Regions from separate parts of the Thiosocius teredinicola genome, predicted to be linked through region 1. Evidence: predicted binding sites of a transcription regulator. Region 1 holds the regulator's gene; the other holds the start of a gene.
The links. Region 1 encodes FliA, which starts transcription of late flagellar genes. Its sites were predicted from a motif close to GCTAAAGTTNNNNNNNNNNCNGCCGATA; they were not measured.
Positions count from the first base shown of each region.

Region 1 (3,415 bases):
GACGTGCGGCGTGACCGCGCGCTGCCCCTGGCGCAAAACGTTCAACAAGTCTTCGGCACGGTGGCAGGTCTCTACCAGCGGTGTAATCGCGAGGAATCCGGCACCGCCCTTGACGGTATGGAAACCGCGGAAGATCGCGTTCAGCAGATCCATGTCTTGCGGACTCTGCTCGAGATCGACCAGCTGTTCACCCAACTGCTCGAGGATCTCGTTGGCCTCTACCAAAAAGTCCTGGAGGATTTCGTCGTCTGCATCGAGACTCATCGTTTAGAACCCCAAACTTGAGAGCAGGTCATCGACGTCGTCTTGACCGCTAACCACATCGCCTTTGTCGACACCCGGTACTGCCGGCCCTTCCGCCGTGATATCCGGGCCGCTAGGCTGTTCTTCATCTTTCGGCTTCGCTTTGGCACCCGACAAGCGAACCAGCTCGACCAGCTTGCCTTCCACATCGTTGACCAGCTTGATCACCTTGCGGATCACCTGGCCGGTCAGATCCTGATAACCCTGGGCCATCAGCACTTCCGACAGCTTGCTGTGCAGTGCCTCTGAATTGGCCTGCGTGGCACCGAGAAACTTGCTGATCTCTGTGCTCAGATCACGGAAGTCGTCGACCGTCATCTGGCGCGAATTGAATTTGTCCCACTGTTCCGACAGGTGGTGCGCATCGTTGCGCAGGGTATCGGCCAGCGGCAGGCTGTCCTCAACCGCGCCGAGCGTGGTGTTGGCCGCCTGTTCGGTAGTCTGAATAACGTATTCCAGTCGTTCCGCCGCGTTCGGCATCTCAGTCTCGGCGATGTTCGCCAACTGGGCGTCCATCACAAAGCCATTGATCGAATCATGCAGCTCACGGGTCAGCCGGCCCACTTCCTGAAACAACATGCTGTCACGGAAACCTGCAAGCTGTGCGATAACCGAAATCGCTGCATCCTCGCTGCCGGATTCCAAGTGATCGACCAACGTTTTGGCCAGCTCCAGTTTTTCGCTTACTTGCTCGGGATTCTGTGCCATTAGGGTTTCCATAGTGCTGATCAGGCCGCGACGCGCTCAAAGATCTTGTTGATCTTTTCTTCCAGCGTGCCGGCAGTGAACGGCTTGACAACGTAACCGTTGACGCCCGCCTGGGCAGCTTCGACGATCTGTTCGCGCTTCGACTCGGCAGTAACCATCAGTACCGGCAGGGACTTGAGTTTTTCGTCGGCGCGCACGGCCTTGAGCAGGTCGATACCCTGCATACCGGGCATGTTCCAGTCGGTGATCAGAAAGTCGAAATTTCCACTCTGCAGCAGCGGTAGCGCGGTCATGCCATCGTCAGCTTCCTGTGTATTGGTGAAGCCAAGATCCCGCAGCAGGTTTTTGATAATCCGGCGCATCGTGGAGAAGTCGTCCACAACAAGGATCTTCATGTTCTTGTCCAAAGCAACCTCCGCACATCAGACAATGTGGCCCCGACGAAAAGGCCCGATTAATTGATTCATCCGGCGTATCGGCACTACGCCGAAAAACCGTAGGGATTTTTTTCTTGAAAAAGCTTATTTGAGCCCGTCTTCGGGCAGCCACTCGCCCAGACGCGAACGCAAACGCAATGCGGCCTGACTGTGTATCTGGCAGACGCGTGATTCGCTCACGCCGAGCACCTGGCCGATCTCGCGCAGGTTCAGCTCTTCGTCGTAATACAGGGCAATTACGAGGCGCTCGCGTTCCGGCAGGCTGGCGATGGCATCGCCGAGGGCTTCGCGGAAACGGCTCTTTTCCAGGCCGCGGTCGGGACCGTCTTCGAGCGAGTTACGCGTGCGTGCGGCCGTGGCGCCGCCTTCGTGCGGCACAACCTCGCCCACTTCACTCAGTTCTTCGTAGCTGAAGATGCGCGCACCCGACGCGTCCTGCAGAACCTGGTGGTATTCCTCGATCGACATGCCGAGCGATTCGGCAACCTCGACATCACGTGCGTCACGCCCTTCGGTGTTCTCGATCTCACGCATCGCATCGGCGACCATGCGCGCCTTGCGGTGTACCGAACGCGGCGTCCAGTCGGAACGGCGGATCTCGTCGAGCATCGCGCCGCGAATACGGATGCCGGCGTAGGTTTCGAAGCTCGCACCCTGGCTCGCATCGTAGTTGCGGCTGGCCTCGATCAAACCAATCATGCCCGCCTGAATGAGATCTTCGGCCTGCACCGACGGCGGCAGACGGTTCATCAGGTGGTAGGCGATGCGTTTTACCAGCGGCGCATGCCGGGTCACCAGGTCATCAAAACTTTGGTCTTTAACTGCATCATAAGTTGCAAGATTGCTCACAGCACCATCTCCCCATAGTCACTGGAATATTTGATAAGACGCTCGACGAAGAACTGCACCTGGCCATTTGCACCGCTCGGCTGCGGCCATGTTTCTATTTTTTTGGCCAGGCTGCGAAACACCTGCGCAGCCTTGCTGCGAGGGAACGCCTGTACTACCGGCTTTTGCGCCCGTACGGCTTTGCGCACACTCTCATCGAAAGGAATCGCACCCATGAAGCTCAGGGTGACGTCGAGGTACCGGTCGGTGACCCGGCACATCTTGGTATACAACTCGCGGCCTTCCTGCGCGCTGCGGATCATGTTGGCCAGGATCCGGAAACGCTGATGGCCATAGTCACGGTTCAACAACTTGATAATGGCGTACGCATCCGTGATCGACGCCGGTTCGTCACACACCACAACCACAATCTCGTGCGACGCGCGCGAGAAGCTCAACACCGTATCCGAGATGCCGGCCGCGGTATCCACGATCAGCAGCTCGGTGTCGGCCGCCAGTTCGCTGAACGCGCGAATCAGGCCGGTATGCTCGGCCGGGCTCAACTCGGCCAACGACTGCACGCCCGAGGCACCCGGAATCACCTTCATGCCGTTCGGGCCTTCGACCAGCACGTCTTCCAGGCTGCACTCGCCGCGCATCACGTGCGACAGGTCGTGCTGCGGGTGCAGACCGAGCACAACGTCGATATTCGCCAGGCCCAGATCGGCATCGAGCAGCATCACCTTCTTGCCGATCTCTGCCGCCGCAACGCCGAGATTCACGGAGACGTTGGTCTTGCCGACGCCGCCCTTGCCACCGGTAACGGCAATTGCGCGCACCGGACGTGGGTTTACCATCTGGCGCAGACCGGTAGCCTGATCAACATGGGTTTCAGGCGTTAGCATGTGAATGCACTCCTCCCAGAGCCAGAGCCGCATAGCCGGCGTCGATATCGTTCGGGTTTTCGTTCAACAGCTCGGCTGCGCGAGTCACCAGCGGATGCGCCTTGGCGGTCTGCAGGTCTTCCGGCACACGCTGGCCGTCGGTCACGAACGCCATCGGCAGGTCGGCCTGGATCAGTGCCGACATCAGGCTGCCCAGGCTGGCGGCCTCGTCGAGTTTGGTCAGCACACAGGCGT
Region 1 is NZ_CP019936.1:1,392,846-1,396,260, reverse strand. Features, by position in the region: gene B1781_RS06845 (chemotaxis protein CheA) at 1-264, opposite strand, end outside; gene B1781_RS06840 (protein phosphatase CheZ) at 268-1,011, opposite strand; gene cheY (chemotaxis response regulator CheY) at 1,032-1,406, opposite strand; gene B1781_RS06830 (RNA polymerase sigma factor FliA) at 1,533-2,297, opposite strand; gene B1781_RS06825 (P-loop NTPase) at 2,294-3,181, opposite strand; gene flhF (flagellar biosynthesis protein FlhF) at 3,168-3,415, opposite strand, start outside.

Region 2 (3,415 bases), 760 kb from region 1:
GCGTCTGCCATCATGACGCAGCTCGATACGTTATCGAGTGCGGTACGAATACGCATGTTTTCCGCAGCCTGACGCTCTTCCACCTCGCGGCGTTCCGCTTCGGCGCGCTCGGCGGCCCGCAATGCGGTCAGATCTGCCCACTCGACGACGGTACCCAAACGCTGACCTTCATCGCTGACTACCGGGTTCGCGATGATCTTGAAGGTACGCGAACCCACCTGCATCTCGCTGGTGAAGGTATCGTTCAGCTTCGCCAACAGGCCACGCTGATGCGCTGGGTTCTTGTGGAAGATGTCGATGTTGTTGCCAAGGATATTGTTGGCATCAAATTGCGGCAGGACCTCTTTCAGGTCGGCCTCCGCGTCCTTGAACATCTTGGCAACGGCGTTGTTCATGTAGGTCACGTTGTACTCGGCGTCCGCCATCATCACGTTGGTCGACGTGCAGTTGAGCGCCGTCTGCACACGCGCCGTTTCCTCGGCGCGGCGCTGTGCGTCGGTGACCTCGAAGCCCAGCTTGATCTGCGTTGAACGGATCGCCTGCTGGATCTCGCCAACCGAGCCCCGTTCGCCGGCGTCTGCCCAGTCGAAGTAGTTGCCGACAACGAACTGTCCCAGCTTGCGTGCTGCGACCTGCAGCGGCGTGACCACGTGCTGCTTGATCAGGAATGCCGAACCGACGCTCGCGCCGATGATGGCGAACAAGGCGGCATACAGGACACCGCTGGGCACGCCTACGGCGAGCAACACCATGGTAAGAACAGCCAGCGCGGCCACACTGCCCGCGCCCGCCGCCAACAAACGCTCCATCGACCAGGGCGATCCCGCCTCAAGCGACGACGGCAGCGAGGCTTGGCCGGCGCGCACCTGGGCATACAACGCTTCGGCGGCGCGCTTTTCGTCAGCGGAGGGCTCGGTGCGTACCGACATGTACTCGACGCCGCCGTCTGCCAGGGGTACCGGCGTCACGTTGGCGCGCACCCAGTAGTAGTCGCCGTTCTTGGCGCGGTTCTTCACCAGCCCGGTCCAGGTCTGACCTGCCTTGACGGTTTCCCAGAGATCCTTGAACGCCGCCGGCGGCATGTCGGGATGACGCACCAGGTTGTGGTTGCGCCCGACCAGCTCCTGCTCGGTGAATCCGCTGATCGCGATAAACGCGGGGTTGGCGTAGGTGATGATGCCCTTATGGTCTGTCTTCGAAACCAGAATGGAATCTTTGGGAAAGGGAACCTCGTTGTTGGTAACAGGTTCGTTAAGTTTCATGCGCGCTCCCGATCGTTCCGTTTGTCAGGTTTTCTGGTTTCGGCCTGCATCGAAGACAGACTACGGGCCGCGAAATCTATTGCCTCTAGATCGGCATATCGACCGCGTCCTTGAGGCTGATCGGGCACTATTTCGCCGGCTAAACCACAGAAAAAAAGCGGCCGAAGCCGCTTTTTTTGCCGTTCTCAGCGGGAAACGTCAAAACTCTTCCCACTCATCATCATCGAAGCTCTGTGCTGCCACCTTGGGTGCAGGCTTACGCGCTGCGGGTGCGGCCCGTTCGACCGTGGGCTTGGGTGCAGCAGCTCTCGGCTTGGCCTCGGCAGTCGACACCGCCGGTTTTGACGCCGCCGGTTTTTCAGGCTTCGCAGTGGAGACAGCCGGCTTGGGCGCAGGCTTGGCCGGTGCTGCGGGCTTGGCGACGGCTTCCGCCTTTGGCGCCACGGACGGCTTGGCCGCGGGTGCGGCGGGCGCGGCTTTCGGCTTCGCGACGGGCTTCGACATCGACGTATCCATAGTGCCGGCACCGTGGAAGAACGCCATCAAGCCGCGCATTTCCTCGGTGTTTTCGGTCATCGCGGCGGAGGCTGCAGACGTCTGTTCAGCCAGCGCTGCGTTCTGCTGGGTGAGTTCGTCCATCGACGTGATCGCCTGGTTGACCTGCTCGATGCCGTTCGACTGCTCGGCGCTCGCTGCGGCGATCTCGGCGACGATATCGCCGACCTTTTTCACACCCACCACGATCTCGTCGAGCGTGGTTCCCGACTCGTTGACCAGAGCCGAACCGGCCTCGACCTTGGCGACACTGTCGCGGATCAGGTCTTTGATCTCTTTCGCCGCGGTTGCCGACCGTGACGCCAGGTTGCGCACTTCGGTTGCCACAACCGCGAAACCGCGCCCCTGCTCACCGGCACGCGCCGCTTCGACCGAGGCGTTGAGCGCCAGCAGGTTGGTCTGGAAGGCGATCTCGTCGATCACCCCGATGATCTCGGCGATCTTGTTCGACGAGCTGTTGATCTGGTCCATCGCTGCGATCGCATTCGACACGACTTCGCCACCACGCTCCGCCGCGCTGCGCGCGCTGGTTGCGACCTGGTTGGCCTGCTGCGCGTTGTCGGCATTGTTGCGTACGGTCGAGGTGAGTTCCTCCATGCTGGAGGCAGTCTCTTCGAGACTCGATGCCTGCTGTTCGGTACGCGAAGACAGGTTGGTGTTGCCCGAGGATATCTCACCCGACGCAGTGGAAATATCTGCTGCGATGCTGTCGAGTCGACCGATGATCTGGCCGAGTTTTTCGGTGGTTTCGTTGATGTCGTTGCGCACCTGGCCGAACTTGCCGCGGTACTCGGTCTCGATCGATGCCGACAGGTCGCCACTGGCCATCTTGCCCATCACGTTGGCGATCTCGTCGAACACGCCCGACAACTGATCCAGCAGGGCATTGAAACCGACACCGAGCTGACGGAAAAAGCCGTCTTTGCCTTCGAGCTTGATACGGTGCTCGAGGTCGCCGTCCTGTGCGGCCTTGACGAGGTTTTCGACCTCTCTTTCGACCTCGGCTTCAACGGTGCGGTCTTCCCATTCGACTGCCGTTCCCAGGCGCTCGCCGGTCGCATCGACAACCGGGTTGGCGGTGATCTTCAGGGTACGCCCGGCCAGCGCGATCTCGGCCGTATGGGTGCCGGTCAAACGGTCGAGCATCTGCATCTGATGCTGCGGGTTCTTGTGGAACTTGTCGATGCTGGTACCGACCAGGTCGTCGGCACTGAAGCCCGGCAACTCTGAACGGAACTCCTGCTCGGCGCCGCCGAACAAGGCCTGCGCAGCATGGTTCAGGTAGATGATGCGGCGGTCTTTGTCAGCCAACATAACGTTGGTGTTGACGTGATCCAATGCAATACGGATACGCTTGTTCTCTTCAGCGGCGCGGCGCTCGTCGACCAACGCCTCTTCCGTCGCGCGCGCCTTGCGCACGCTGTCGGTCCGATCAAACCATTGCACCACCTGACCGTGCACATTGCCGCGGCTGTCACGCAACGGTGCCACCATCAGCCGCAGGTGTCTTTCACCCACGTCGCCCTCTGCAACGCGTTCGCTCTGCCGGTTGGTCGAAAACACACCGTTGAGCGCCGGATCACGGAACAGCCCCGGAA
Region 2 is NZ_CP019936.1:631,444-634,858, reverse strand. Features, by position in the region: gene B1781_RS02990 (methyl-accepting chemotaxis protein) at 1-1,262, opposite strand, end outside; gene B1781_RS02985 (methyl-accepting chemotaxis protein) at 1,461-3,415, opposite strand, start outside.
Region 2: a site for FliA is predicted at 1,351-1,378, ahead of B1781_RS02990 (methyl-accepting chemotaxis protein). Genes of this name have one in related genera too.